One region of the Brucella tritici genome, then DNA from elsewhere that is predicted to be linked to it. Evidence: predicted binding sites of a transcription regulator. Region 1 holds the regulator's gene; each other region holds the start of a gene.

Region 1 (7,726 bases):
GCCTTGATCTGTTCCGGCGTCAGTTTTGCGCCGTCGATAAAGCACTTGGAATAGCACTGGCCGAGTGCGATGTGGCTTGCGGCATTCTCGTCAAACAGGGTGTTGTAGAACAAAAGCCCACTCTGCGATATCGGCGATGAATGCGGAACCAGCGCCACTTCACCCAGATGACGGGCACCTTCATCCGTATCCAGCACCTTGTTGAGCACTTCTTCACCGCGGCTTGCCTTCGCCTCGATAATTCGTCCGCCTTTAAAGCGAACCGCAATATTCTCGATCAATGTGCCCTGATGCGACAGAGGCTTGGTACTCGTCACATAACCTTCGACACGCAATGCATGCGGTGCAGTGAACACTTCTTCCGTCGGAATGTTCGGATTGCAGGTGATCCCATTCTTCGCCGTAGACGCGCCGCCGTGCCATTCATGACCGTCGGCAAGCCCGACCGTCAGATCGGTGTTCGGGCCTTTGAAATGCAGGGCACTATACGCCTTGCCATTCAGGAAACGGGTGCGGGTGCGAAGCGCTGCGTTGTGCGCCGCCCAGGCACCGACCGGATCGTCGACATCGACACGCGAAGCCGAGAAGATCGCATCGGCCAGCTTGCGACTGGCGATGTCCGCCGGCTCATTTGGAAACATGAGCTTTGCCCATGCCGGATTGGGATAGGAGACGATGTTCCAGTTGATGTCGAAACCAGCAATCTTTTCGAGTGCCGGCTGATAGGCTTTCGAATTGGCCCGGTTGGCGCGCGAAACCTTGGCCGGGTCCTGGTTGGAGAGAAGCATCGGATTGTCGGCAGCGATGGCCAGCCGGGCAGCGCCATCCGAATAGGCTTTTGCCATCCCTTCATAAAGCCAGCTTGCCGCGCGATCGAAACTCGCATCGGATGCGTTCTCGTAACGGGCAAGCGCCATTTCGTCATCCGCGAAGAACGGCGTTACCAATCCGGCCCCGGCCTTGTAGGCGTGCTTGGCGATAAGGCGAACCAGCGGCAAGGCCACGACCGGCGCGGTAATGACAAGATCCTGCCCCTCGCGCAATTGCAGACCAACGCGAACGGCGACTTCCGCAAGACGTTCGAGTTTCATCGGATCGATGACTGGGTTCAGCTGTTCATGAGCCATGGGTGGAAGACCTCTTAGGATGTGGAATCACCGACAGTTTATCAGACGGCATAATTTCACCACCTTTTTTCCTGCCTTTGCGTTATAGTAAATCTGCGGTCAGTGCAGAAGAAAGCAGACAGTAATGAATAAGAATGTGCTTATCTTGCTGGGCGTTACCGGTCTTCTGGCAGGGTGCGTGACCATGACGCCGGAACAACGGCGTGCCGCCGACGTACAGACCTGCCGCAGCTATGGCTTCAAGGCCAATACCGACGCTTTTGCCAACTGCCTGATGCGACTGGACCTCGATCGCAGAGCTGACAGGCGTGCCTGGCAGAATCAGGTCGATTTCTACGACACCCAGATGGTGATCTATCGCCCGATCTACCGCTGAGACTTTCGCTGGAAAGCGACAACAACCAGCTAGGAAATCAAAACGCCGGTCGGGGTGAACCAGACCGGCGTTGCAGATTATCAGATTATAAAAGCGCTTCTTACAGCGGCGCTTCGGGACGATCCTGCGACAGAAGAAGCGCACCAATGGCATCAGCCTGCTTCTGGCTTGCCGGAGCATAGCCGAGCGATGTCGGTTGCGGAGCCGTCGTATCGAATTGCGGCTGGTAGGAGGCCACCTGCATATGTGGTTCCTGCTGAGATACTGCTCCGCGGTGACGCGCCAAGCGGTCGCTACGAGCCTGCGGACCGGCACCGACACTCTGCTCCACGCTTTGAGCCTTTACAGCTTCCGCGAGCGCCACCTGAACGGTTGGCTCCGTTCCCGGAACCGGACCGGTCTGCGGCAGTGTAACGTCATAAGACGGATCCTGCGGAAGAGACGGTGATTGCGGCGAATAGGCCATAGCCAGATTGTAGGGCTCCTGCGGAACTGGATTTTGCAGCGAGCCGTCACGATTGCGCTTCTCGTAGAAGGAATTTCCACCGGCCACGAGCACGTAATGCATGTTGTTGTAAGGGAATTTCAGACCCGCCGTGTGAAAGAACATGGCGTTCTTGAGTTTTGGATGGCGCTCGCCTTTCAAGACTGCATCGGCGGCAGCCTGAACGTCGGGCAGCGCCTTGGAATTCATCTGGCGGGTGAGAACACCGGGTGCAAACTGGTTCTTCTGACCGACAACGCCGCAAATCGTATCCGGATAACGTCCCGACGCGAGGCGGTTCATAACGACGGTGCCGACCGCCAGAAGACCATCGGAACTTGAACGGTTGGATTCGAAGAACATCGCACGTTCAAGACAATTCTTGTCCCGTGTGGTGTAGGTGTAGGTCTTTACGCCATTGACGGACTTGACGTGGCTTGCCGCCGTCTTTTCCGAATTGGCTTTTCCCGAGGTTCCGGTCGTCGTGCAACCGGTCACCACGAAAGGCGCAACCACCAGCCCGATAAGAACGGGTAATTTCCACTTCGCGGCGCGCGTCAATGGCTCAGTCTCATGTTAGGACCCTTAACTGATCCAGTCATCCATTCAGGCGAACACATCTGGAACGATGCGCGCGAACGTCTGACTGCGGTGCAAGTCAAAGAGGACGAAGATCAAAGTCACACGCCCTACTGTCGCTTAATCGAATTCAAGGTTTTGGAATTTTTAGGCCAAAAAAAGGCGACGGGTCAAATCCCAACAATGCTGGAGGCGACTAAAATGTCCAAAAGCAACTCCGAATCGAGAGTGCGAATATGCCTACAAGCCCTTTAAATATATTAACAATTTCTTAACAAGAATGGCCAATTCAGATAAGATATTGATTTAATGAGATTCAAAGTCTCGTAATACACGCCATATCCCTGCCTTAATTCGCTTTTGCTTGTACATTTTTTGCATACACATTTGTGGTGTTTCAAATGATCTGCGGAGTTTCTGTTTCGAGGCGGGTTCCGTTGCTCTTCGTCAACTTTCGCAACATGTTTGTAACATCGCGTGAGATGAGACTTCTGACGCCTGTTTCGGGTCGTTGCAATGCGAATCGGGCGAGTGCGATCTGCATCACGCAAAGCTTGGCCGGAAACAAAAACGACCCGCCAAGGAAACTTCGGCGGGTCGGACAAGTCCAGTTCTTGAAGTCTCAGATAATGGCGTCCGTCACCCGAAAGAATAACCGGCACCCCGAACGGTGCGAATGGGATCGAGGGCCCGACCGACATTGATCGCTTTGCGTAACCGTCCTACATGGACGTCCACCGTGCGATCATCGACATAAATGTCCGGTCCCCAAACGCCATCCAGAAGCTGGCTGCGCGAGAAAACACGACCAGGCGACATCATGAAATATTCGAGCAGGCGGAATTCCGTCGGTCCAAGACGAACTTCCTTTTCCTTACGATAAACGCGATGCTGCTGGCGATCGAGAACCAGATCGCCCACTTTCAGCACATGCGAAAGAATGCTCGGATTGGACCGGCGCAGCATGGCTTTGACGCGCGCCAGCAGTTCCGGCGTCGAAAATGGCTTCACGACATAATCGTCCGCACCAACGCTGAGGCCGCGTACCCGTTCGCTCTCCTCGCCACGTGCCGTCAGCATGATGATGGGTAGGCGTTCCGTTTCCGACCATTGACGCAGGCGGCGGCAAAGCTCGATGCCAGATACGCCCGGCAGCATCCAGTCCAGAATGAGCAGATCCGGCACGTTCTCGCGCAAGGCGATTTCGGCCTCGTCGCCGCGCAGCATCGTATCGACCTGATAACCCTCTGCCTCAAGATTGTAGCGAAGCAGCACGCTCAGCGCCTCTTCGTCTTCGACCACAGCGATTTTGGGTGCCTGTGACATCCAGTATTTCCCTATCCAAATTCGGCGGGCGGTGGATAAAATCCCCCCAATCGACCGCGTGCCGCCGCGCTATTCACTCATTCTCACCCGCCGGACCAAAGTCCGGCTGGCTGTAGTTCAGGGTTTACGTGCCTCATCCACGACAATACCGTGGCTCAGGTCTTCCTTCGGTCGTTCGGCCGGCATTTGCAGGCCGGTCACAATGTAATAGACGGTCTCCGCAATATTAGTCGCATGATCCCCGATGCGCTCGATGTTCTTCGCGCAGAACAGAAGATGCGTGCAGGCGGAGATATTGCGCGGGTCTTCCATCATGTAAGTCAAGAGTTCGCGGAACAGAGACGTGTACATGGCGTCGATCTCGTCGTCGCGGTCGCGAACGACGTTGATCTGCTGTACCGAGCGCGATGCATAGGCGTCGAGGACGTCCTTGAGCTGGGTCAGTGCCAGTTCCGCCAGTGTTTCGAGCCCGCGATAAAGCTTTACCGGCTGACGCGATTCCGAAACGGCGGCAACACGCTTGGCGATGTTCTTACCCAGATCGCCCACGCGTTCCAGATCGGCAGAAATGCGGATCGAGCCGATGATCTCACGCAGGTCCACAGCCATAGGCTGACGCTTGGCGATAATCATCACAGCCTTGTCGTCAATCTCGCGCTCACTGGCATCGAGGATAAGATCGTCGGAGATGACGCGCTGTGCGAGCGCATTGTCCGCATTGACGATAGCGGCGACCGACTGCTCGACCATACGTTCCGCATGTCCGCCCATTTCGGCGATCTTATGGGAGAGAAACTTCAATTCCTCATCGTAGGAGCGAACGGTATGCTGAGACGGCATAGTAGACCTCGTAATATAAATTGCGGGGAAGCCGCACTGTCTATCTGTTGAAGCGCAGTTCCGGATCAGCCGAAGCGTCCGGTGATGTAGTCCTGCGTGCGCTTTTCGGTAGGCGCGGTGAACATGGTTTCCGTGTCCCCCACTTCGACCAGATTGCCGAGGTGGAACATGGCAGTGCGTTGCGAAACGCGCGCGGCCTGCTGCATGGAGTGCGTGACGATCACGATCGTATAGTTCTGGCGCAGTTCGTCGATCAGCTCTTCAACCTTCGCGGTGGCAATCGGGTCAAGTGCTGAACACGGTTCGTCCATGAGGATGACTTCCGGGCTCACCGCAATCGCGCGTGCGATGCAAAGGCGCTGCTGCTGGCCGCCGGAAAGGCCGGTGCCCGCATCGTGCAGACGGTCCTTCACTTCCTCGAACAAGCTCGCCTTCTGCAAGCTCGTCACGACGATTTCTTCAAGATCGGTCTTGGTACGGGCGAGACCATGAATGCGCGGACCGTAGGCGACATTTTCATAGATCGATTTCGGAAATGGGTTCGGTTTCTGGAACACCATGCCAACGCGGGCGCGCAGTTCGACGACATCGATCTTCGGATCGTAGATGTCTTCATTGTCGAGCGTGATCTTGCCGCCAACCTTGCAGCCCTCGATCGTGTCGTTCATGCGATTGAGCGAACGCAGGAAAGTGGACTTGCCGCAACCGGAAGGGCCGATCAGCGCCGTGACCATCTTTTCCTGGATATCCAGATCGACGTCGAACAGCGCCTGCTTCTCGCCATAAAATACGCAGACCTTGTCGCCGCGCATCTTTATGGAATTGGCGTTGGCGTTCATTTTTTCTCCTACGGCTTTCTCGAGAGATCGTTCAGTCATCAGATTCATAGCTTTCGACTCCCGTTTTACCAGCGGCGCTCGAAGCGGCGGCGCAGAATGATTGCTGCAATATTCATCACGGCAAGGAACAGAAGCAGGACAATGATAGCGCCTGACGTGCGTTCCACAAAGGCGCGTTCTGCTTCATTTGCCCACATATAGATCTGCACCGGAAGAGCAGTCGACGGGTCCATCGGTGTCGACGGTACGTCAGCGACAAAGGCCACCATGCCGATGAGAAGAAGCGGTGCGGTTTCACCAAGCGCGTGGGCAAGACCGATGATCGTGCCGGTCAGGATGCCGGGTGCGGCGAGCGGCAGGACATGGTGGAACACCATCTGCGTTTTCGACGCACCAAGACCAAGAGCTGCGGCGCGAATGGAAGGCGGTACAGCGCGAAGGGCGGCGCGCGTTGCAATGATGATGGTGGGAAGCGTCATCAGTGTCAGCACCAGACCACCGACCAGAGACGCAGAACGTGGCAGGCCGAAGAAATTGATGAAGACTGCAAGCCCGAGCAGGCCGAACACGATGGATGGCACGGCCGCCAGATTATTGATGTTCACCTCAATCATGTCGGTGAACCGGTTCTTCTTGGCGAATTCTTCCAGATAGATCGAAGCGGCGACACCGATCGGCAGCGACAAGCCTAGAACGATCAGCATCATGTAGAGAGAGCCGACCAGCGCAACGCCAAGACCGGATGTTTCCGGGCGGCTGGAAGCGCCGAAGGTGAAGAGACCGGTATTAAAGGCCTCCTTCATGACGCCCTCTTCCGAAAGCGTCTTCATCCAGCCAATCTGACGGTCCGAAACCTTGCGGTTCGTCTCTGGCACGGAAAGGTCGATCTGCCCCTTGAAAGCGGAATCGATGTCGGCGCCTGCCAGAACCGGAACGGTCTGCGTCGTGCCGATGAGCGATGGATTGTCCATCACAAGCTTACGCAACTGAATACGCACGCCGTCCGAATAGAAGCGGCCAAGATCGCGCATCGCCGGACGGTCTGTCGTGGCAACACCCAGCTTTTCAGCCAGCGCATTGCGCACCAGCAACGGATAGTTGGCCGTGATCAGCACATTCGGATCGGTCGCGCGCTTGTTGCCCGGATCGATCACGCTCTCTTCAAGCTTGACCGGCAGATAAAGCGTCGTCTGCCAGAAGGCTGTATAGCCCTTGGAGAAGACCGAGAAGAGGAGTGCGCACAGGAAGAACACGCCGATGGCAATCGCAGCAATACCGTAATAGCGGAAGCGGCGTTCGGCAGCGTAGCGGCGTTTCAGTCCGATATCGCGACGTGTCGGCTGTACCGTGGCGCCCTGGGCGTTGAAGGTCGTATCGGTCATTATTCGTACTGCTCCCGGTACTTGCGCACGATGTGCAACGCAAAGATGTTCATGATCAGCGTCAGGACGAAAAGCGTGATGCCGAGTGCAAAGGCCACCAGCGTTTGCGGCGAGTTGAACTCAAGGTCGCCGGTAAGCTGGTTGACGATCTTCACCGTGATGGTGGTCATCGCCTCGAATGGATTGATATTGATGCGCGCCGCAACACCTGCGGCCAGAACCACGATCATGGTCTCGCCGATAGCGCGGGATGCGGTCATCAGAAGCGCGCCGACAATACCCGGCAAAGCAGCCGGAAGGACCACGCGCTTGATGGTTTCAGAACGGGTTGCTCCAAGACCGAGCGAACCGTCGCGTAAGGTCCGTGGCACGGCAGTGATGATGTCGTCCGAAAGCGAGGACACAAAGGGGATCAGCATCACGCCCATGACAAGACCGGCGGTCAGAACGCTCTGCGCCATGATGAAACCCTGCCCGCCTGCAATGGCAATCGAAAGATCGCGCAGGAATGGTCCGACAGTCACAAGGGCGAAGAAACCGTAGACGATGCTGGGGATGCCGGCCAGAAGCTCGAGGACTGGCTTTACAACTGTGCGCACTCGGGGCGAAGCATATTCCGCCATATAGATTGCCGAGAAAAGCCCCACCGGAACGGCGAACAGCATGGCCACAAGCGCGATATAGAGCGTACCCGCCAGAAGCGGGATGAGACCGAACTGGCCTGTTTCACCACCCGAGCCGGCTGCGGCAAAGCGCGGGTCCCAGACAGTGCC
Region 2 (7,726 bases), on a different contig from region 1:
GGGAAATCACGGCCTATATATCGTTTTTTTGTCGCCAGAGCAAGAATGGCTCTGAACGTTAATGTCTGCAGACAAGTATGGCGGCTTTTGGCCCGGATACTAAGCAATATCGAGTACGATCTTGCCAATATGTCTTCCTTCCTCCATGCGCTCATGCGCACGCCAGGCATCTTTCAGCGAAAAGATCATGTCCATCACCGGGGCGACGCGGCGCTGCGCCAGAAGCGGCCAGACCTTCGCCTCCAGTTCCTGCGCAATGCCAGCCTTGAAGTCGACCGGTCGCGGACGCAGCGTAGAGCCGGTATGGGTCAGACGCTTGGTCATCAATATTGCGAAATTGGCCGTGGCCTTCGCACCGTTGAGAAAAGCGATCTGCACGATGCGGCCATCTTCCGCAGCAGCTTTGTAATTGCGGTCGACATAATCGCCACCGACCATATCGAGAATCACATTGGCCCCTTTGCCCTTGGTCACTTCCTTGACGACCTCGACAAAATCCTCTTGCCCGTAATTGACGGCGTGATCTGCTCCGAGTTTCAGGCAGACTTCGCATTTTTCCTTCGAGCCCGCTGTTGCAATGACGGTCGCGCCAAATGCCTTTGCAAGCTGGATAGCCGTCGTGCCGATACCCGACGAGCCGCCGTGAACCAGAAAAACCTCGCCCTTCTTCAACCCGCCGCGCTCGAACACATTGTGCCAGACGGTGAAGAAAGTTTCAGGGATCGCTGCCGCTTCGATGTAGCCATAGCCGGAAGGCAAGGGCAGCGCGTTCGTCTCATGCACGACGGCATATTCGGCGTAGCCGCCACCCGCCAGCAGTGCGACCACCTGATCGCCCACCTTGAACCGTTTGACGCCGCTGCCGACGACAACAATGTCACCGGCAATCTCCAGACCCGGTATATCCGACGCGCCAGGAGGTGGCGCATATTGACCCAGTCGCTGCAAGACATCTGGCCGGTTGACCCCGGCGGCGCGTGCCCGCACCAGAATTTCACCTTCCTTGGGTTCAGGCACCGAGCGTTGAACAGGTCGAAGCATATGGGCTCCGCCCGGTTCAGAAATTTCGATAGCGGTCATCTGGGAAGGCAAGTCGGCCATCATATTCACAACTCCATTCAGATTTCTGGCCCTACGCATCGTCGCAGAAATGCCGCATGGCGGATGCAAGACGTCACGTTAGGGAAATCGTCATCGATTTTCTCAAATATATATGCGACGATTCAAGGTGTTAAATCTTTTCTGAGCCATCATTGACCACGGAGGACGGCTATGAGCGGTTTCGATGAGGATGTGGTAAAGCCCCGCAACAGCGTGGCGCTAAGCGAAGAGGAACTATCGCTGCTTTCGGTTATCGAAATCGACCAGCGCATAGCCTTGCTGCAATCCGAAATAGAGCGATTGAAGACAGAACGCCTCAAGAAGGACGATAGCCGCGCTGCGGCAGAAGCATTGTTTCGATAGGAATGGAGTCGTCAACGGAAATGGATACCGGAGTAAAGCAACCGGAACCATTTCCGAGCGACGCGCTTTAGGAACAACAATCATTGATCGCTGCAATCGCTCATCAGCCTCAGCACTGACAGTTCGGCTTCAGACTTCGGGAATAGAGTTTTGCGCATTTACATTCAGGTTCTGGCCCTCCTCTGCGGCACAGCCTTCCTTCTCATAGCTTCGGGACTTCACGGTCTTCTATTGCCGCTGCGTGGCGGTGTGGAAGGCTTCTCAGTGGCATCGCTCGGCATGCTCGGTACCACTTGGGCGGGTGGCTTCGTTGCCGGCTGTCTGTTCGCGCCGCGCCTTGTGCGCCGCGTCGGCCATGTACGGGCATTCGGTTGTTTTGCCGCATCGGCTGCGGTTATCGCTTTGCTTTCCGGCATCTTCGTGGATGCAACCATCTGGGTGATCCTGCGCGCCTTCACCGGCTTTTCGATGGCTGGCGCCTTCATGGTCATAGAAAGCTGGCTGAATGAACGTGCAACCAACGAATCGCGCGGCAAGATTTTCGGCATGTATATGATGGTCAATTACGGGGCCACCATGTCCGGCCAGATGCTCGTGGCAGCCGGAGACGTGCGCTCCGATCATCTGTTCATGATAAGCGGCATATTCTTCTGCCTGGCTCTCATTCCAACGGCGATCTCCACAGCCGTCAGCCCCAAGCCGCTGACCGAAGTGCAGCTTGATCTCAAGGCGCTCTATAACAACTCACCTGCAGCCTTCGTAGGTTGTATCCTGATCGGCATTGCCAATGGCGCATGGGGTACGCTCGGAGCTGTCTTCGGCGCTAAATCCGGCATTTCGACCACCGAAATCGCCTTGATGGTCAGTGTCACTATCGCAGCCGGAGCCTTGATGCAGATTCCAATCGGACGCATTTCCGATCTGGTAGACCGACGTTTCGTGCTGGCAAGCGTTGCGGCGCTGGCGGCACTGGTTGGCCTCATTGCCTTTCTCGTCGCTCCGTCCAGCGGCCCCGTCATCATTACGATGACCGGCTGTTATGGCGCGCTCGCCTATGCGCTCTATCCCGTCGCCGTCGCCCACGCCAACGATCACGCAACGTCGGAAAGCTTTGTGAAAGTATCGAGCGGGCTTCTGTTGCTTTACGGCTTCGGTACCATGCTCGGACCGCTGCTGGCGGCTGCGGCCATGGATATTTTCTGGCCGTCCGGCCTCTTCGCCATCACCATGCTCGCGCATATTTCCATCACCGGCTATGCACTGTTCCGTTCACGCAAGCGCGCATCCGTTCCGAAAGAAGAAAAGGATCAGTTCAAAAGCATGCCGTCGGAACGTGGCGCAACACCGGAAGCGCTGAACCTCGATCCAAGAGCAGAGACGGAAGGTTGACGGACGCTGAAAATAGCGTCGATAAATGCAGTCGATTAAATAGTTGAATCAATATGTTCGGCGGCTGTGACACAGCCGCCAATACTGAATTTCGGCATCTTCGCTTTGGAATGCAAACTACATTCACGACAAAGAACCTCCAGCTCGTCAGAGCCGTTCGGTCTCCAATGTCGACGGTTTGAGACGCCTTATCGAACCGCGATCTAAGCGCGGCTTCCCTGTTAGTGACGTGTTACCTGGGATCTCAGTTTTTCGATCTGGTCCTTAAGCATGAGCTTCTTGCGCTTGAGAGATGCAACGTGCAGGTCGTCCATTGCCGGTGACGCTATAGCTTCGGAAATTTCCTGCTCCAGAGCGCCGTGCTTCTTTTCGAGCGTGGCAAGATGGGACTCGATAGCCATCATCAGATCTCCTTTGGTTGATTTCCCTGATTTACGGAACAGCGCGGACCTCGTTTGCCCGTTTGTCCGCTATCCCGCCATTCAACCTGCATGAACGCCCGGCACACCTCCTGTATTCCGGGCCAAACACGCAGTCCCGGCTGCCAAGGATGCGGTATTGTTGTCGCCTTCGACAGCCGTCATCCATGACAGAACCATGACAGTTTGGCATGAGTTTGGTGCAAAGTCGATTTTGTCGTGGTAGCATTTTCCTGAGGCGAAAAATATGATAAGGGCTTCGCCGGAAACGGGCTGACGCCGCACCTTTGAGGGTTTGGCGCGGCCCGTAAAACTATTCAACAGAACGGGGCACCGCATGTCCGATCAGGAACAGGCCGAAATCAGATTGGCCGTCGCACGACTGAAACAGGAACACGCGGATTTCGATGCTGCCATAAACGCCATGATAGCGGTTGGCTGCGACCAATTGCGCGTCCAGCGTATGAAGAAGAAAAAACTCGCAATCAAGGACAAGCTGCAGGAGATGGAAGATCGGGTGATCCCCGACATCATCGCCTGAATGTCCATAATGATCCATGACAGAGCCGGGGTTCGCCCGGCTTTATCATTTTAATACCACCCTAAACATGCACGAAAGAAGCGGAGCAGGAAGATCAATGAGCGTTACTGCCGATGTCGCCATCATCATGGGAAGCCAGTCCGACTGGGAAACCATGCGCCATGCAGCGGACACACTGGAAGCACTCGGCATTTCCTTCGATGCCCGGATCGTTTCCGCGCATCGCACGCCTGACCGGCTCGTTGCCTTTGCCAAAGGTGCCAAAGCGGAAGGGTTCAAGGTCGTTATCGCAGGTGCGGGCGGCGCGGCTCACCTGCCCGGCATGGCTGCAGCCATGACACCACTGCCTGTCTTCGGCGTTCCGGTCCAGTCCAAGGCGCTTTCGGGTCAGGATTCGCTCCTCTCCATCGTGCAGATGCCAGCTGGCATTCCCGTCGGCACGCTCGCCATCGGTCGCGCCGGTGCGGTCAACGCCGCTCTTCTCGCCGCCGCCGTTCTGGCGCTTTACGATGAAGCGCTTGCAGCCCGCCTCGATGAATGGCGCACTGCGCAAACGGAAAGCGTGGCTGAGCGCCCTTCGAACGAGGCCTGATATGAACAACTCCGCACTCAATTCTGCACTCAGGCCCGGTGCAACCATCGGCATCATCGGCGGCGGCCAGCTCGGCAGAATGCTTGCCATGGCCGCAGCACGTCTCGGCTTTGAAACCGTAATCCTGGAACCACAGGCCGATTGCCCGGCGGCACAAGTTGCCAATCGCCAGATCGTCGCTGCCTATGACGACCCGAAAGCGCTTGCCGAACTTGCAGCAGCGTCCGATGTCATTACCTACGAATTCGAGAACGTGCCGGTCAGCGCCGCCGACAAGCTGGCCGAAACCGCTCTGGTCTTTCCTCCCCCGGCAGCGCTCGAAGTCTCACAGGATCGCTTTACCGAAAAGCAGTTTCTCAACTCCAGCGATATCGAGACAGCACCCTGGCGTCTTGTGGACGATGAAGAAACCCTGATTGCAGCTCTGGGTGCCCTTGGCGAGCGTGGCATCCTCAAGACGCGGCGTCTTGGTTATGATGGCAAGGGACAGGTCCGCCTGACGTCACTCGATGAGGCTGAGGCGCATAAGGCGATTCTCGCGATCAATCGTGCCCCGGCAATCCTCGAAGGCTTCGTTGATTTCGAGCGTGAAGTCTCAGTGATCGCAGCACGCGACCGCTCCGGCAATATCGCCATCTTCGATATTGCCGAAAACGTTCACAAGGACGGTATCCTCGCGACTTCGACCGTACCGGCTTCCATCTCCGAAAGCACGGCGGAAGCCGCCCGTAAAGCCGCCACAAAGCTCCTGAATGCGCTTGATTATATCGGCGTGCTCGGACTTGAGTTCTTCGTCCTGAAGGACGGCACGCTTCTGGCAAACGAATTCGCCCCCCGCGTCCATAATTCAGGCCACTGGACCGAAGCAGCTTGCGCTGTTTCGCAGTTTGAACAGCATATCCGCGCCGTAGCCGGATTGCCTCTGGGCAACACGGATCGGCATTCCGATTGCGTGATGGAAAACCTGATCGGCGACGATGTCGAGAAGGTACCAGCGATTCTCTCCGAAAAGGATGCCGTGCTGCATCTTTACGGTAAAAAGGAAGCACGTCCGGGCCGCAAAATGGGCCATGTGACGCGCATTCACCCCCGCGGGAAATAATGTTCATCGGGAATCCCGTCGATTCCCGATGAATCTTTGCCACCTGCCAAGAATTTCAGCTCCAGTGCCCTGAATCTGCGGCTCAGGAGTTGACATTTGCCTGAAACCTTGTGTATTTCGGCCAACCCTTCGGGCATCTAACAGTGCCTGTAATCAATTGGCGCCTCGAGCGCCTGTTTTTATGAAGCCCCGCGGCATCTGCACGTCAACGGGCCAACAAGACCGGTGATTGACATGAAGATCAAGAACTCGCTTAAAGCGCTCAAGGGCCGTCATCGCGACTGCCAGCTGGTCCGCCGCAAGGGCCGCGTTTACATCATCAATAAGACTGCCCCGCGCTACAAGGCTCGTCAGGGCTAATCTTATTTCTGATTTTGCATTTGACGTTTCGCTGCGCATGGTAAAATCTATGCTCATGCGGAACGTTTTTGCATGTCTGATTTCTTTTTCTGTACTCGCGTCGCTTGGTACGACGGTGCCCCTTGCCCATGCCGAAGTGGCACCCGGCAAAATGCCGCTTACCGCCCCTCTGACACCCGTTCAGACCGGCCCCGACACGGAACAGAAAACTACCCCGGAAAAGCCTGAATCGGATGCAGTCCAGACGCCTGAAGAGCGCCTTGACAAACTCTTTGCCGATCTTCGCCGCACGACGGACGAAGCCAAGGCGCGGCGCATTGCTTCACAGATCAATACGCTGTGGTCACAGTCCGGCAGCGCAACAGTCGATCTCCTGATGCAATGGGCCAACACAGCGATGCTGGAGCGGCGCTATCCTTCGGCAATCGACTTCCTGAATGAGGCGATCGCGCTCGACCCGGAATATGCCGAGGCCTGGAACCGCCGCGCTACGGTCTATTTCCTGCAAAAAGACTATGCCCATGCCATGTACGACATCAATCGTACACTGGAGTTGGAACCACGCCATTATGGTGCCCTGACCGGCATGGCGGCCATCTTGCGCCTGCGCGGCCTCAAGGAACAGGCGCTAAAAGCCTATGAGCAGGCTCTCATCGTCTATCCGATGATGCGCGACGCACAGAAGAACTTCAACGATTTGGCCGACGAACTGACGGATACGCGGACTTAGAGCGGCTTCTGCCTCCCCACAAAACATTCTCAAAATTCGGCAAGACCAAAACAAAAAACGCGCCCTGAAGGAGCGCGTTTCTTTAGATGCCGTCTGCCATAACTGGATGAGATTCCGGCTGTAGCGAGCCGGAATCGAAGATGGGCGCTTGAGCGACCAAACTGGCGGAGTTTGAGAGCCGGCGCGGAATGTACTTCCACGCATAGTCCCGAAAAGTTGCAGACTTTTCGGATGAGACTTTGCGTCAAAGAATGCACATGAGCACCGGAAGCGCAAAACAACGCCATTTGCAGGCCGTCACGGCTGGAATATCTCCAGTTTAGATGCCTGACTTCCCGTCGGGTCCAATATAGGCGATGCGCAGCATGTTGGTCGCGCCAGGCGTACCGAATGGGACACCGGCGGTAATGATGACGCGGTCGCCGGCCTTGCCGAACTCCTCGTGGAAAACGATTTCGCAGGCATGGTTGACCATGTCTTCGAGATCATGCGCATCGGCGGTCACCACGCAATGCAGGCCCCAGACGAGCGACAGCTTGCGTGCGGTATCGACGACCGGCGACAGGGCGATGATCGGCGTGCGCGGACGCTCACGTGCAGCACGCAGACCGGTCGTACCGGAAGCAGTGTAGGTGACGATGGCCGAAAGCTTCAGCGTCTCTGCGATCTGGCGTGCAGCAAGCGAAATCGCGTCGGCACCCGTCGGTTCTGGTGCGGCACGCTGCGCATCGATGATGGTCGAATAGGTTGGTTCCTTTTCAACCTGCTCGGCAATGCGGTTCATGGTGGCAACGGCTTCGACCGGATACTGGCCCGAGGCCGATTCTGCCGAAAGCATGATCGCATCGGCGCCTTCAAACACAGCCGTTGCAACGTCGGACACTTCAGCGCGGGTTGGGACGGGCGCTGTAATCATTGATTCCAGCATCTGCGTCGCGACAACGACCGGCTTGCCAGCACGGCGCGCCTTGCGGGTAATCTGCTTCTGAATGCCCGGAACGCTTTCGAGCGGCACTTCAACGCCAAGATCGCCGCGCGCGACCATCAATGCGTCGGAAAGCTCGATGATTTCATCGAGACGCGTTACAGCCTGCGGCTTCTCGATTTTCGACATCAGGCCGACCTTGCC
Region 3 (7,726 bases), on a different contig from region 1:
TTTGTGGCGAGCGCAAGGCTTTTTCATGTCGGAAGGTTGCATTTTGAACAAAACAAGAACATAAACTCTGTGGACATTAACAAATTCGCCGACCCGGATTGAGCACGTTTTGAGCCAGTCCTGTAAGGTGAACACATGAGTTTCTGGTGATGGCGCATCGTTGCGCCTGATCTTTCATTTGGAACGTGCCTCTTGTCCGTGCGAAGCTGTGCGGAAAGAGTGTGCATGCAAGACCCGGAGTAATTTTTCGATGGCTGGTAGCGTCAACAAAGTCATTCTGGTCGGCAATCTTGGTGCCGATCCGGAAATTCGTCGTCTGAATTCGGGCGATGTGGTTGCCAATCTGCGCATTGCAACGTCGGAAAGCTGGCGCGACCGCCAGAGCGGCGAACGCAAGGACCGCACCGAATGGCACAGCGTTGTCATTTTCAATGAAAACCTTGCCAAGGTCGCCGAGCAATATCTGAAGAAGGGCGCCAAGGTTTATATCGAAGGCGCACTCCAGACCCGCAAGTGGCAGGATCAGAACGGCAATGACCGTTACTCGACGGAAGTCGTGCTGCAGAAGTTCCGTGGCGAACTGCAGATGCTCGATAGCCGTGGCGAAGGCGGCGGCGAAGGCCGTTCGTTCGGCGGTGGCGGCGGAAATCGCAACCAGATGTCCGACTATTCCGGTGGCGGCGGTGACTTCGGCTCGTCCGGCCCGTCTTCGGGTGGCGGCAGCGGCGGCGGTTTCTCGCGCGATCTGGACGACGAAATCCCGTTCTGAGAACGGATATAATCCAGTTTATAAGTAAAGTATGATAAGGCGCTGTTTTACAGCGCCTTTTCTGTTGGCTTCATAGTTTCAAAATCGATGGGCTTGCAGTGTCGCGTTGCGATCTCAAGCCCCTCAAAGCGACTTTTCGCCTGATATAATCTGCTCGCCATCTTCTTTGGTGAATGATGTGACCGGGTTTTCCAGAATATCCAGAACCAGTTCGGATGGGCGGCAAAGCTTCGTGCCGCGAGGCGTCTCGACAATGGGCCGGTTGATCAGGATCGGATGAGCCATCATGAAGTCGATCAGCTCGTCATCGGTCCATTTGGGATCGGACAGGCCGAGGTCGGCATAGGGTGTGCCTTTCTCACGCAGCAGCTCGCGCGGCGTCACGCTCATTGCCGCCAACAGGCCGACCAGACGGTCCCGCGTGGGCGGATTCTGCACATATTCGACTATGACGGGCTCTTCACCACTGGCGCGGATCATTGCCAGCGTATTGCGCGAGGTGCCGCATTTCGGATTGTGAAAAATAGTGACGGTCATCAGGAGTTTCCTGTCTGTGTTGAAAGCACCATGCGTGGTTGGCACCAGCATGGGTCAGTTCATATCATTCATCTGCGGGTCGCCGGGATAAGTGTCGATAGAAAACTCCATATTATCGGCTGAAAACCTTGTCAGCGAATACTGGATGGGCACACCGTCAGTGTTCACATTGATTGCCTTGGCCGTCAGCACAATGGCGCCGGGCGAAAGCTTCAAATGTTTCAGATCATCCGAATCCGCATGGCGGGCGGATATGATTGTCGATTTACGGAAGTAGTCGGCAACCCCTGCTTTTCGGAAAGCCACGGTTATTGAACCGCTTGCCGCATAATCCTCGGCGATTTCCGGAAATTGTTCGGCACTGATCCAGAGTGTTGCGCGCGAGAGGGGGCGTCCGTCGGCACTATGCAAGGTTTCCAGCCGCATGACTGGGGAACCGGGTTCGATCTCAAGAGCCTCGGCGATATCCGGAGAGGCGGGCGTAGTGCCGGAAGCAAGCAATGCGCCCTGCATGTCCCGCACCTGTGAAGCCAGCGACTGCGAGATACGGGTACGGCGTCCAATCTGGTAGGTCAGGCGCTTTGCATTGGCAACAAAGGTGCCGCGACCTTGCTCGGCACGCAGCACGCCCTCCTGCGTCAGCGCGGCAATGGCACTGCGCACCGTATGGCGATTGACTCCAAACCTGTAGGCAAGTTCCATCTCGGCAGGCATGCGCGCACCGGACTGAAGCTTCCCCGCCATGATATCGCCGCGTATCTCGTCGGCAATCTGCCGCCAGATCGCCACACCGCTGTTTCTCTCAATTCTTCTGGTCTTTGTCATCAACTGTCATCGTCCTGTCATTGGCAGGGTGTATTCATTCTGGTATTGTATAGTTGTCTATATAACTAGACAAATCCGAAGAGTAAGTCAACAAGATCTCAAAGGGCAGGGAAGCTCATGTACGGTACGGAGCAGAGTGCGAAGGGAGGCGGAGCCGGTTCCGCCACTGAAAGCAGAAAGGCGCCAGATCCAGTTCAAGCCGCAAGGCAGGCGAGCATGGCGATTCTTGCGCGTGCAAGTGGCGAAGAACTGCAAGCCTTCTGGCAAGCATGGTCGGACAAGCCTGAATTCGAGGTTCTGCGCGGACCGGAAACCGGTCTTGTAATGCTGCGTGGCCGCATTGGCGGCGGCGGCGCGCCCTTCAATGTCGGCGAGGCAACGGTGACGCGCGCTACGGTGCGGCTCTCCGACGGCTCGGTCGGTCACTCTTATGCACTTGGTCGCGATCAGGAAAAGGCACGCCTTGCCGCTCTTTTCGATGCGCTGTGGCTGGATGAAGGCCAACGCAATGCGGTGGAGACGCAGGTGCTGAATGTCTTGCGCAAGCGGCTCGCCGACGCCGACGCCACGCTGCGCAGCGAAGCTGCCGCCACCAAGGTTGATTTCTTCACAATGGTCCGGGGAGACAATTAATGCTTCCTTCTTCTGTAAACAGCACTTCCTCCGCGTTCGAGGGCGGCTTTGCCGATCCGGTGACGGATGCGCAGTCGGCATTCCATGCCGTCATGCATGCCATGGCCAATCCCGGCCGCATCTATCCTCTGGCTCGCGCAGCCACCCCACCGCAGCCGCTGACGCCTGAACTGGGCGTGATTGCAGCAACTCTGCTCGATCACGACGCGACGGTCTGGTGCGATGCCGCGATAGCTGCCGATGAAAGTGCAACCGCCTGGCTTACTTTTCACACCGGTGCGCCGCGTGTCGATAATACAGATGCCGCACAATTCGCTCTGGTCAGCAATGTTTCCCTGCTGCCGTCTCTGGCAGAGTTTTCACAGGGCGACGCCGAGTTTCCTGATCGTTCGACAACCGTTGTCCTTGCTGTTGTGTCGCTGACAAGCGGGCAGGGTTTTGTGCTCAAAGGCCCCGGTATCGATGGTGAACGTGCGCTTCACGTTGAAGGTCTGCCGCAGGACTTCATCAATCAATGGCGCGAGAACGGTGCGCAATATCCGCTGGGCGTTGATCTTGTTCTGGTCTGCGACGGTGCTGTTGCAGCGCTTCCCCGCACAACGCGCGTAAGCAATCTGGAGGGCTGAAAATGTATGTTGCCGTAAAGGGTGGTGAAACAGCCATCCGCAATGCCCACCGTCTTCTCGATGATCGCCGTCGCGGCGACCGCTCGGTCCCGGCATTGCGTCTCGATCAGATTGTCGAGCAGCTTGCGCTGGCGGTCGATCGCGTCATGGCCGAAGGTTCGCTCTATGATCGCGAACTGGCCGCACTTGCCGTCCGTCAGTCCCGTGGCGATCTGATCGAAGCAATCTTTCTGGTGCGCGCCTACCGTACCACCTTGCCGCGCTTTGGCTATTCCCGCCCGATGGAAACAGCCCAGATGCTGATCGAGCGTCGCATTTCGGCGACCTATAAGGATTTGCCCGGTGGCCAGCTTCTGGGGCCGACTTTCGATTATACGCATCGGCTTCTTGATCCGGATCTGGCAGGCGACGTGGCCGTGCCGGAACCGGAAATGCGTGAAGCTGAAATCCAGGAAACTCCACGTGTAACCGATATTCTCGGTGTCAACGGGATGATCGAGGATGACGGTTCTCTGCCGGAAGGTCACGAACCGGGCGACCTGACCCGCGAACCCTGGACATTTCCGATGGAACGCGACCTGCGCCTTCAGGCACTGGCGCGTGGCGACGAAGGCTTCCTGCTGGCGCTCGGTTACTCCACGCAGCGCGGCTATGGCAACACGCATCCCTTCGTCGGTGAAATCCGCATTGGCGAAGTAGATGTCGAGTTCGACGTGCCGGAACTTGGCTTTGCCGTTTCGCTCGGTCGCGTACAACTGACCGAATGCCAGATGGTCAACCAGTTCAAGGGCTCGGCCAAGCAGCCACCGCAATTCACACGCGGCTATGGGCTGGTGTTCGGCCAGAGTGAGCGCAAGGCCATGTCCATGTCGCTCTGCGACCGTGCGCTGCGTGTTCGCGAGTTCGATACGGATGTGACCGCTCCCGCACAGGACGAGGAATTCGTCATCTCCCATTCCGACAATGTGCAGTCCACCGGTTTCGTTGAGCATCTGAAACTGCCGCATTACGTGGATTTCCAGGCAGAACTCGATCTCATCCGCCGTATGCGTGCGGAATATGACCAAGCGCACAACCAGATGAAAGAGGCCGCAGAATGAGCGATCTGGCCAACTACAACTTCGCCTATCTGGACGAGCAGACCAAGCGAATGATCCGCCGCGCCATCCTGAAGGCCATTGCCGTTCCCGGCTATCAGGTGCCTTTCGCCAGCCGTGAAATGCCGATGCCCTATGGCTGGGGAACTGGCGGCGTGCAGGTAACCGCCTCGATCATCGGGCCGGACGATGTGCTGAAGGTCATCGATCAGGGTGCCGACGATACGACCAATGCCGTCTCCATCCGCGCTTTCTTCCAGAAGACAGCCGATGTTGCCGTGACGACCCATACGGGCGAGGCGACCATCATCCAGACCCGTCACCGCATTCCGGAATATCCGCTGACCGAAGGGCAGGTGATCGTCTATCAGGTGCCGATCCCCGAGCCGTTGCGTTTTCTGGAGCCCCGTGAAACCGAAACCCGCAAGATGCACGCGCTGGCCGAATATGGCCTCATGCATGTGAAGCTCTACGAAGACATCGCGCGTCACGGCCATATCGCCAAGACCTACGATTATCCGGTGATGATCGAAGGGCGCTATGTGATGGCGCCTTCGCCGACGCCGAAATTCGACAATCCGAAAATGCATATGTCTCCGGCATTGCAATTGTTCGGCGCCGGTCGCGAAAAGCGCATCTATGCCGTCCCGCCTTATACGCAGGTGGTGAGCCTCGATTTCGAGGATCATCCGTTCGAAGTGCAGAAGTTCAAGGAACCCTGTGCGCTGTGCGGCGCGAAGGGCGTCTATCTGGATGAAGTCGTGCTCGATGATCGCGGCGGCTCGATGTTTGTCTGCTCCGACACTGATTTTTGCGAAGACCGTCAGGCCAACGGCCATTTCGGTCATCTGGCAGCGAACAATGAGGCCGCGGCCAAGGAGACAGTAAAATGAACAGCGAACCCCTGCTGAGAGTAAACAGCCTGTCGAAATTTTACGGCAATCGCCGGGGCTGTGCGGACATTTCCTTCAATCTGTGGCCGGGCGAAGTGCTGGCCATCGTCGGCGAATCCGGTTCTGGCAAAACGACGCTCCTGAATAGTCTGGCAACCCGTCTGGAACCGACGTCTGGCACGGTTGAATACCGGATGCGCGACGGTGAATTCCGCGATCTCTACAAGATCGGCGAGGCGGAACGCCGTTTCCTGATGCGGACGGACTGGGGTTTTGTGCATCAGAACCCGGCAGACGGATTGCGCATGACGGTTTCGGCTGGCGCCAATGTCGGCGAACGTCTGATGGCAGTCGGTGAACGCCATTATGGCAATATCCGCTCGACGGCCACGGAATGGCTTGGTCGTGTCGAAATAGCTTCCGACCGTATCGACGATCAGCCACGCGCCTTCTCTGGCGGCATGCGCCAGCGCTTGCAGATTGCCCGCAATCTGGTGACTGCGCCGCGTCTTGTTTTCATGGATGAACCGACCGGCGGTCTCGACGTGTCCGTGCAGGCACGTCTTCTCGACCTGCTGCGCGGTCTGGTGAGTGATCTTGGCCTCTCGGTGATTATCGTTACTCACGATCTCGCCGTGGCCCGGCTTCTGTCCCATCGCATCATGGTCATGAAAGACGGCCATATTGTCGAGCAGGGCCTGACCGACCGAGTTCTGGATGACCCGCAGGCGCCTTACACGCAGCTTCTTGTGTCGTCTATCTTGCAGGTTTAGTAAATTAAAACAGATATTTATCGCACGTTGTTCCTAAATTAGCCGAACTTCTTGCGTGAGGTGAAAAATGTCTATGTTGCAAACATCAGCCCCGCTTGCCGTCACCGATGTCACGAAAACCTTCGTCATGCATCTTCAAGGCGGCATTGAACTTCCGGTCGTTCGCGGCGTGAATTTTGAACTCCATGCCGGTGAATGCGCCGTGCTTGGCGGTCCTTCGGGGGCTGGCAAAAGCTCGATCCTGAAAATGGTCTACGGTAATTATGCGGTCAATGGTGGTTCAATCCTGATCCGTCATGCCGACGCGGTTGTCGATCTTGCCACTGCCGATCCGCGCGAAGTGCTGGCCGTTCGGCGCGATACGATTGGCTATGTCAGCCAATTCCTGCGCACATTGCCGCGCGTGGCGGCAATCGATGTCGTTGCGGAGCCATTGGTGGCTCGCGGTGTTGATCGCGAAATGGCGCTGAAACGCGCTCGCGAGCTTCTGTCACAACTCAACCTGCCGGAACGTCTGTGGGCCTTGCCGCCTGCGACTTTCTCCGGCGGTGAACAGCAGCGCGTGAATATCGCACGCGGTTTCATCACGGATCATCCGGTATTGCTGCTCGATGAGCCGACCGCCTCGCTTGATGCGAAGAACCGTGCGGTCGTAGTTGATCTCATCAAGACCAAGAAGGAGCAGGGCGTCGCCATGCTCGGCATTTTCCACGATGAGGACGTGCGCACGGAAGTTGCCGACCGGATTATCGACGTGACAGCTTTCTCGCCGAGGGCAGCGGCATGACCAAGCTATCGGTAGAACCGCTGGTGTATGAAACCGCCATCGTCAGCGGTTGCACACTCGGTCGTTATACGGAGATCGGCGAGCGCAGTCGCGTTTCGGAGACTGTACTCGACGACTATTCCTATCTCGGCGTCGATTGCGAAATCTGGTGTGCGGAAATCGGCAAGTTTTCCAACATCGCCAGTCATGTGCGTATCAACGCCACCAACCATCCGACATGGCGTCCGACGCTGCATCATTTCACCTACCGCGCCGGTGATTACTGGCCGGAAGAAAAGGATGAGACGGAGTTCTTTGATTGGCGTCGCGGCAATGCCGTGAAAATCGGTCACGACACATGGCTCGGCCATGGCTCCACCATCTTGCCGAGTGTGACGGTTGGCAATGGTGCCGTTGTCGGTGCTGGTGCGGTGGTGAGCAAGGACGTGGCCCCCTATACGATTGTGGGCGGCGTACCGGCGCGTCTCATTCGCGAACGCTTCGACGCTGCGACCGGCAATCGTCTGGATCGACTGGCCTGGTGGGACTGGAGCCATGATCGTCTGCGCGATGCGCTCGATGATTTCCGCGCGCTCGATATCGAAGCCTTCCTCTCGAAATATGAAACTGCCGCCAATGCAAATGCGGTCATGAAAGAGCTATCCAATGGCTAATGAAATCGTTCTGAAAAATGCGCAGATCGTGCTCGCTGACGAGATTGTTTCGGGTTCAATTTTGATCCGTGACGGTAAAATTGCCGCCATCGATCAAGGCTATGCCAATGGCGGCGATGACATGGACGGCGAT
Region 4 (7,726 bases), on a different contig from region 1:
CGATAGAACAGTTTCGAGGTCGCGCGCGCATCACCTTCCGTATCGACCGCCCAAAGTCCGTCGGTGCGGCCTGTATCCTTGTTGCTGTTGCCATCGGTTGCGACCCAAAGCCGACCGGCACTGTCGACGGCGGCGTTGTCCGGCATACCGAACCAGCCATTGCGTGTCGTGTCGGTGGAGAAGCTGGCACCGACTTCTGCCACGGATGGATCGCCGCATTTCAGCAGCACCTCCCACTTGCCTGTCGTGGCGGCAAAATCCTGACCATCTTCCTCGATCTCGATGATATGGCCAAAGGCATTCTTGGCGCGCGGATTGGCGGCATCCACCTGATCGTCCTTGCGCTTGGTATTGTTGGTGAGCATGACATAAACACGGCCATTGACCGGGTTCGGCTGCACGTCTTCCGGGCGGTCCATCTTGGTCGCGCCGAGAAGATCGCCCGCGCGGCGGGTTTCGATCAGCACATCGGCCTGACTTTTGAAGCCGTTCTGCTCGGTCAGCGGACCCTGACCGAATACCAGCGGCATCCAATCGACCTTGCCATCTTCATGGAATTTGGCCACGTGAAGCGTGCCTTCATCCAGCAGGTCCATATTGGCAGCGCGATCATCCGGGTTGAACTTGCCCGCCGTCACAAACTTGTAGACATAGTCGAAGCGTTCGTCGTCGCCCAGATAGAAGACCACGCGCCCGTCCTTGTTGACGATGGATTCGGCACCCTCATGCTTGAAACGGCCAAGCGCGGTCCGCTTCTTCGGCACGGCGTTCGGATCGGACACATCGACCTCGACGATCCAGCCAAAGCGGTTCGGTTCGTTCGGCTCCTTGGAAACATCGAAACGGTCGTAGAAACGTCCCCATTCGTATGAGCCTTCGGGAATGCCCATGCGCTTGTAATTGGCCGTTTCCGCGTGACCTTCCGGCAGTTCGCCAATGAAATAGCCATGGATGTTTTCCTCGGCCATGATGTAGGTGCCCCAGGGCGTGACGCCGCCTGCACAATTGTTGACCGTGCCGAAAACCTTGGTGCCGGAAGGATCGGCATTGGTCTTGACGCGATCATGACCGGCGGCGGGACCGCTCAGCGCCATCTCGGTATTGGAGGTGATGCGGCGATTGTTTGCACCGTCGAGCACCGGTTGCCACTTGCCGTCCTGCTTGCGGATTTCGACAATCGTGCCGCCATGGGCGGCCATTTCGATATCCACCTGTTCCTTCGAAAGCGGAGCCTGCTCCACCTTGCCGTCAACGATCTTGACGAGGCCGGGGAACATCAGGTGCGGATTGGTATATTCGTGATTGACCACGAGGAAGCCATGTTCCGGCGATTCCTCGATGGCGATATAGCCGACATAATCATTGTTGTAGCCGAACTGACGCGCCTGCGCCTCGGCAGACTGTTTGGTCGGATCGAACTCCGGCGCATCGGCAAAAAGCCTGTCGCCCCAGCGCAAAAGCACATCGGCGTCATAGCCTTCCGCGACATGGTGATGGGCATCCACACCGGCTTCGACTTCCTTGAAGGAAAAGGCCGAACCGGATGCAGCGCGCGCATCACCGGCGCTCAACAGGGCGAGCGGGCTGACCGTTGCCGCAATGGCCGAGACAGCAAGCGATCCACGCAGAAAGCCACGGCGGGAAAAGCGCCGGCTGATGATTTCGCCCATGGTTGGATTATCGGACGGATTGCGCGGATCGGCATCTGCTTCTTCCAACTGGCTGGTCTTGAACAGACTTTGCTGGGAAAGATTCTCTGACATTGCTAGCTCCCTATCGAATTGTGGAGTTGCAAATTAGAAGCACTAGATGACAGCCGGACGACATCGGGCTGTCCAAATTGGATTCCCACATACATCGCGGGCCTGCATGGTTGCGTCTCTGTTGTCCGCTCAGGTTTTGTATGAGGGAAGACGCGCATCGCTGATGCGATAATTATTCAAACTGACAGACCAGCAGCCCAACTCTGCCTACTCTGTCAGTATAATTTCATTCCAGATTTGAGATATATTCGCTCTTCAACAAGTATATAGGTGAAGAATGGCTATTGAAATCTCGTTGAAACCCGGATTCTTGGTCATGAATGGCGATGATCACGAGTATGTTTTGGTGACACTAACCAATAACGGACAAGGTTTTTCCGGAGAGGTAAATATATATTCCGATAGTTCGACAGAGCTTTTAACTGCGCAGTTCGGTATTGACGAAAGCACTGTAGTTACAAAGCCGGATGGCACATATGAAGCTGGCTTCTCATCAGATTATGTTGGGCGATCAAAACCGCCACATAGCGGCCCTCTGCCCACGATGAATGGTACAATTTACTTTCAATACGCTGACGATCATGGCGTCAATACCGCCTGCAATGTCTCTATCGGAGCACTGGACGAATAATATTATGGGTTAATTGCCAAATATCCTCCCAAACCCGGATGTGTCGTCACATCCATCTCATCGTTTGAAACGGAATAGCTGACCCAGTCAAAAAATGTTCTAACCAGCTGTAGAATAATTTTGCCGGTAAATGCGCTTTCCGATAAAACCATCCCGGTTTATCGATTGAGGGGTTGGTTATGACCGACGCGACGGCTGCACGACGCAATATTGTTATCCTGACGATTGCACAGGCACTGGGCGCTTCCAGCCCGCCTATCGTGATTTCGCTTGGCGGTCTGGTAGGCCAGAAACTGTCTTCCGATCCGGCACTCGTCACACTGCCCGTCAGCCTGTTCAATCTCGGCCTTGCGCTTGGCACACTGCCTGCCGCTTTCTTCATGCGCCAGTTCGGACGCCGCAATGCCTATATGCTGGGTGCGCTTGTCGGCGCTGCGGCGGGTGTGATCGCAGCCGCAGGTATTTTTGCCGCCTCCTTCCTCATCTTCTGTCTCGGAACGCTGACTGCCGGTTTCTACGCCTCTTATGTCCAGAGCTATCGCTTTGCCGCGACCGATGCGGCAACGGGCGACATGAAGGCGCGCGCCATCTCATGGGTCATGGTGGGTGGGCTCGTTGCGGCAATCGTCGGGCCACAGCTTGTCATCTGGACACGCGATACCATTCCGGATGCGATGTTTGCAGGCAGTTTCCTCAGTCAGGCTGTTCTCGGGCTTCTCGCCCTCCCCGTCCTTTTCATGCTGCGCGCACCGAAGGTCCGGAAATATCCGAACACCATCCATGATACAGGCCGCCCTCTCGGCGAAATTCTCCGTTCACCGCGCTTCATCCTTTCCGTGGCTGCTGGCGTCTGTTCCTATGCGCTGATGACATTTGTGATGACGGCAGCGCCCATCGCCATGGTCGGCCATGGCCATTCCGTCGATCATGCAGCCCTCGGCATCCAGTGGCATGTGCTCGCCATGTTCGCGCCAAGCTTCTTCACCGGAAAGCTCATCACCCGTTTCGGCAAGGAAAAGATCACCGCACTCGGTCTGGTTTTGATCGCGTTCTCCGCCATCATTGCATTGGGCGGCTTTGATGTGGGCCATTTCTGGGGTGCGCTGATCTTCCTCGGCATCGGCTGGAATTTCGGCTTTATCGGCGCGACCGCCATGGTGACCGACTGCCACACACCGGCGGAACGCGGCAAGGCACAGGGCGCCAATGATTTCATCATGTTCGGCACTGTGGCCTGCGCTTCGTTCTTTGCAGGGTCGCTCTTGCATTCATCGGGCTGGGAAACCATCAACTGGCTGGTCTTCCCGATCGTCGCCCTTGTTCTGGTACCGCTTATTCTGCGCCTGAAGCCGAAAGGGGCTACAGCCGAGGCCTGATCGGCCCGAAACCCTGCTCTTTCATCCAGAGCCTGCCGCCTTCGGACATTGCATCATAAACCGCGCCACCGAGGGCGGCTCCTATATTCGTATGCAAGCCCGCATATGATGCTGCCTCCTCCACCTGTCCGTGCGGAGCGGAAACGGCGATGCAGTCTGTTCCGGTCCCTGTTGCCGCTTTGCCGCCGACATCGAGGCCGAGTTCGATAATAGCGGCGGTGCGGGCCTCGGAAGCAATGGAAATAGCCTCTATATGGGCTGCGACCGACAATGGCTTATCGATGTGAACCAGAAGATTGATCGTTCCAATGGGCATCTTCATCTGCGTGAGTTCCCCCACCCTCCCCGCGTTTGACAGGCCGACAGTGGCAAGGCAGGCAGCATGGGCTTCGCCGGAGCGTGATATTGCAACATGGTGTTTCTGTACTCTGCGCGATGTCATCATCTGGACCGCTTCACCATACCCGGCTTCTGCCAGTCTCTCCTGCAACAAAAGCACCGGGTCCACATCCAGCGTCAGGTCGTCATTGCGTACCTCCAGCCAGGCGACGGAACACGCCGAAACGAACCCCGGACGCGTCAGAGACCAGCTCAGGATGTTTTGCCGGTCTGGAAATTCAGCCGCGAGCACCCGGCCGGAACAATGGATCGTGAAAGGCAGCATGAACCATCTATCGCAGATCGCTGCGGAGTTCGCGACCAGCGCCTTACAGTCGTCCACAGAACTGCCGTGTGCCTTGGCGAGGCGATAAAGCACGGCTTCGTGACTTGGCCACAGTTTCGCAAGAAGATACTTATCTCGGAAAATTGTTTCGCGTGTCACGGAAACGGACAAGCGGTTTGCTCTGGATTGCGACATGATCAACGATCTCACCGATGAGATATTCTGGATATTCACCATCGGGTGCTGCATCCTTTTCATCATGCGCCTTCTTTCGCCTCCCCCGCGTCATAAGGTCGATCAGGCGCAAGACCTGAACACATTACGCTCTCGCCGCCGTTCACGCCGTCGCCGCTTTCAGGCACTGGACTGACACCAGGACCTGGCGGCCGCATCAAGCTTCAAAGCGCTAATCTTTCGCAAGTCCTATAGCCTTAGCCTCAATCGCCGTTGTGAAGCGTCAATGTTAGTGGCCATGTAATCAGTGACATCCCTTAAAAGGGCTGGGGAGCAATCCGCTCTGGTCTGGTTTTCGGAGCATTTTCCGACATAAACTGGATGGCTTGATCTCCTTGAACTTCATGAACGATACGAAACCTAAACAGCCGTTTGGTTTTGTCATGCTGACTGGGCTTTATGGTTAACGATTGTGCCCATTCAGAGCAGCCATAAGCATCGGTCTGATCGAGAATGAGCCATTGGCAGCCTTTTCCGTCAGAATTCGCAAATAACCGCCAGCGGACTGAATTTGCTCATAGCGCTGCAGGATATAAGCGATCACGATGGATGCATTATGCGTTCCCAGCGTCTTCTTTGCGAGATCGTAGAGCTTTCCATCAATGCCGAGGAAGGTGCGTACTTTCTCTGCTGTATTGGCCAAATCCTGCCAATGTCGGATGGAGGATAGGGCATAGGCTGTGATCTCCGGACAGGAGCGAAGCACCATGTCGAGCGAAACTGTGGGTTCAACTGGAGCATTGGCGATTTCATTTACGCGCTGGTCGATAAATTCAGGCGTTGCCCTTTCAAGATGGGAATCTGGATTCGATTCAATTTGCTGCCGCTCATTTTGAGATTCATTGGCGCGCAAATTTTGAACATTTTCATGAAGTTTCAATGCGTTATCGATCTCCGCACGAATGCGCTGCATGGATTCGACCAGAGATGTCAGTTCTTCATGCTCTGCACGACGCGGAATGCTGTCGACGATCAGACGAAAACGATGATGGATGTCCTGCCAGTTACCGGCAAGTTTCTCCTGAGCGGCAAATTCAACAAGCTTGGTGATATCCCGGCGCAACAAGGTCAGGCGTTCGCGCATTTCACGCAAGGCCGTCTTTTCCGCCCTCACCTGCTCTGCAGCCGCTTCCAGTTCACAGGCACGTGCCAGCAGCGGCGTCAGTGAAAAGCCGAATGCAATCTGCACGTCTCCACCCTTGGCGCGACGGGCATAGCGCTTGCCATTCGGGCTGTCCTGTCGAAGGATGAAACCGGCATCGACCAGCGCTGCCAGATGACGGCGCAAGGTTGCATCGGCCATGCCATGGGCGCGCAATGCCAGTTGCTTGTTGGACGGGAACACAATCAGGCTGCTCTGCGCATTCAGTTCCGTTTCCGGATAGAATGACAAAAGCGCCGAAAGAACCGCCAGAGAACGATCATTCAAGCCGAAATGCGTCTTCGCTTCACACAGCCAGCGATGCAGTTGCCATTTATCGGCAACCGCTCCCGGTGCGATCTGCTGTGTGTTCTGTTGACTTGCCAACAAGGCGAGCGTCATCCTTCGACTGCCAAACGGCGTCGAGGCCAATTGAATCTCCATTTTCTTTCACCTTCCACAAGGCAAAAGAAATCCACCCGCCGAAATGACGCTAATTACACTTGACAGTGATTCGTGGATTTGCGATTCTCTAGCTGCTAAACCAATGAGAAGGGCTTCCACACGGCGACGTTTGGGGGCCTTTTTCTTTTGCTGTCTCGTTCCTCTTCCTGAACAGTTTCGACGCAAACACACTTACTATTGAACGCTAGAGCATTTCCTGTTTGTTTGAACGCATCGGAAATGCTCCTTTTCTTTGTCTTGCGCATGTCTTTACCCCGAAACCGGTTCCCAATTTCGAGAGACATGCTCTACACAATCGAACCGCAGCAACCGCCGCTATTCGTTACGCTTACTTACTTCTCCTCGCTCTGGAACGACGCATAAAGCTCATCCAGATTACGAGAAAGCCAATCGGCAAAACGAGGCCCGTTGGCTGCACTGAGCGCCAATGTAGCCGATTTGCCATTCTGTTTGATAACTGCGCTGACGGATTTATCTGAAGCCGTCCAGCTGGTGCCGGGACGCAGAGCCGCCTTGGTAACAGGCTTCTTCTGCTTGCCGCCTTTCAGATAGCCGTATAGCTGCTCGAAACGATCAACGGACGACGCATTTTCAAATGCCGATGTCACCAGGAGCTCTTCCGCAGCGTCCTTTTTGCCCGGAATTTCGATCAGCTTGCGCAGTTCCAGCCAGCGGTCACGACCAATGCCTTTTGCCGGACCGACAGCAAGAAGAATATGCTCCGGAATAGCCTTCGGAATGGTCAGCATCTTTGACAGGGTCTGGTAATCAACCGTCAATGCAGCCTGTATGGCTTCGCGCTCAAAGCCAAGTGCTTCCAGACGCGCGGCAAAGAAAACACGCTCAATGAAGCTCAGATTGGCACGTGCGGAGTTTTCCTGACCCTGGCTCAGGATATGTTCCAGATCGGCGAAGGGCTTGATAACCGCCTTGACCTTAATGCCAAGTTCCCGAGCCACCCGAGCGCGCCGATGACCGAAAACGATCATATAGCGGTCGCTGGTTTCAGGATGCGGACGCACGAGAATAGGGCTGTCCTGACCACGCTCGCGAATGGCTTCCAGAAGCTCCCGATATTCGTCGTCATTGGTTTCAGGCAGACGATCCGCAACAAACGAAACATCCAGATTGCCGGGATCGAGCTCAACAATGGCTTCGCCATCGAGCTTCTGTGCAGCCTGCTTTGCCAGTTCGTCAATCGAAGCTGACAGAGACTTGGCGGCACCGAACCGGCGCGATACGTTTTCAACCGGCTGTGAGGCCTGCTCAGCCGCCGGTTCGTCCCGCATAACGCTTTCGAAGATGTTCTTTCTAGCCATTCTCATGTCCTCAAACCGGTCAGAGACCTGATTTTATTCAATATTCGCCGCTTTAGACGGCAGTCTAACGCCCCCATGCCTCGTGAATGAGGCCGCGAATCTCGGCATTGACCGCTTCCATGGCTTCCATGGC

The links. Region 1 encodes PhoB, which activates phosphate uptake and scavenging genes when phosphate is short. Its sites were predicted from a motif close to TGTCATNNANCTGTCAT; they were not measured.
Region 2: the regulator PhoB is predicted to act here: its motif matches at 3,440-3,456, upstream of F9K94_RS19575 (YdcH family protein).
Region 3: the regulator PhoB is predicted to act here: its motif matches at 2,136-2,152, upstream of phnF (phosphonate metabolism transcriptional regulator PhnF).
Region 4: the regulator PhoB is predicted to act here: its motif matches at 1,810-1,826, upstream of F9K94_RS06715 (PhoX family protein).

Annotation. Positions count from the first base shown of each region.
Region 1 covers NZ_WBVY01000003.1:267,837-275,562, reverse strand. Annotated here, with positions in the region: gene F9K94_RS11190 (aminopeptidase) at 1-1,127, opposite strand, end outside; gene F9K94_RS11185 (hypothetical protein) at 1,252-1,503, shown strand; gene F9K94_RS11180 (cell wall hydrolase) at 1,604-2,548, opposite strand; gene phoB (phosphate regulon transcriptional regulator PhoB) at 3,206-3,892, opposite strand; gene phoU (phosphate signaling complex protein PhoU) at 4,010-4,732, opposite strand; gene pstB (phosphate ABC transporter ATP-binding protein PstB) at 4,798-5,571, opposite strand; gene pstA (phosphate ABC transporter permease PstA) at 5,637-6,953, opposite strand; gene pstC (phosphate ABC transporter permease subunit PstC) at 6,953-7,726, opposite strand, start outside.
Region 2 covers NZ_WBVY01000005.1:119,048-126,773, reverse strand. Annotated here, with positions in the region: gene F9K94_RS19595 (NAD(P)H-quinone oxidoreductase) at 100-1,104, opposite strand; gene F9K94_RS19590 (DUF1192 family protein) at 1,273-1,464, shown strand; gene F9K94_RS19585 (MFS transporter) at 1,615-2,853, shown strand; gene F9K94_RS19580 (YdcH family protein) at 3,075-3,257, opposite strand; gene F9K94_RS19575 (YdcH family protein) at 3,610-3,813, shown strand; gene purE (5-(carboxyamino)imidazole ribonucleotide mutase) at 3,911-4,405, shown strand; gene F9K94_RS19565 (5-(carboxyamino)imidazole ribonucleotide synthase) at 4,407-5,507, shown strand; gene ykgO (type B 50S ribosomal protein L36) at 5,742-5,867, shown strand; gene F9K94_RS19555 (tetratricopeptide repeat protein) at 5,905-6,597, shown strand; gene pyk (pyruvate kinase) at 6,917-7,726, opposite strand, start outside.
Region 3 covers NZ_WBVY01000001.1:457,904-465,629, forward strand. Annotated here, with positions in the region: gene ssb (single-stranded DNA-binding protein) at 251-769, shown strand; gene arsC (arsenate reductase (glutaredoxin)) at 893-1,306, opposite strand; gene phnF (phosphonate metabolism transcriptional regulator PhnF) at 1,361-2,134, opposite strand; gene phnG (phosphonate C-P lyase system protein PhnG) at 2,249-2,764, shown strand; gene phnH (phosphonate C-P lyase system protein PhnH) at 2,764-3,390, shown strand; gene F9K94_RS02325 (carbon-phosphorus lyase complex subunit PhnI) at 3,393-4,490, shown strand; gene F9K94_RS02330 (alpha-D-ribose 1-methylphosphonate 5-phosphate C-P-lyase PhnJ) at 4,487-5,380, shown strand; gene phnK (phosphonate C-P lyase system protein PhnK) at 5,377-6,153, shown strand; gene phnL (phosphonate C-P lyase system protein PhnL) at 6,221-6,940, shown strand; gene F9K94_RS02345 (DapH/DapD/GlmU-related protein) at 6,937-7,593, shown strand; gene F9K94_RS02350 (alpha-D-ribose 1-methylphosphonate 5-triphosphate diphosphatase) at 7,586-7,726, shown strand, end outside.
Region 4 covers NZ_WBVY01000002.1:253,361-261,086, forward strand. Annotated here, with positions in the region: gene F9K94_RS06715 (PhoX family protein) at 1-1,763, opposite strand, end outside; gene F9K94_RS06720 (hypothetical protein) at 2,041-2,394, shown strand; gene F9K94_RS06725 (MFS transporter) at 2,574-3,770, shown strand; gene F9K94_RS06730 (adenosylcobinamide amidohydrolase) at 3,754-4,629, opposite strand; gene F9K94_RS24395 (hypothetical protein) at 4,628-4,804, shown strand; gene repC (plasmid replication protein RepC) at 5,072-6,253, opposite strand; gene repB (plasmid partitioning protein RepB) at 6,607-7,593, opposite strand; gene repA (plasmid partitioning protein RepA) at 7,658-7,726, opposite strand, start outside.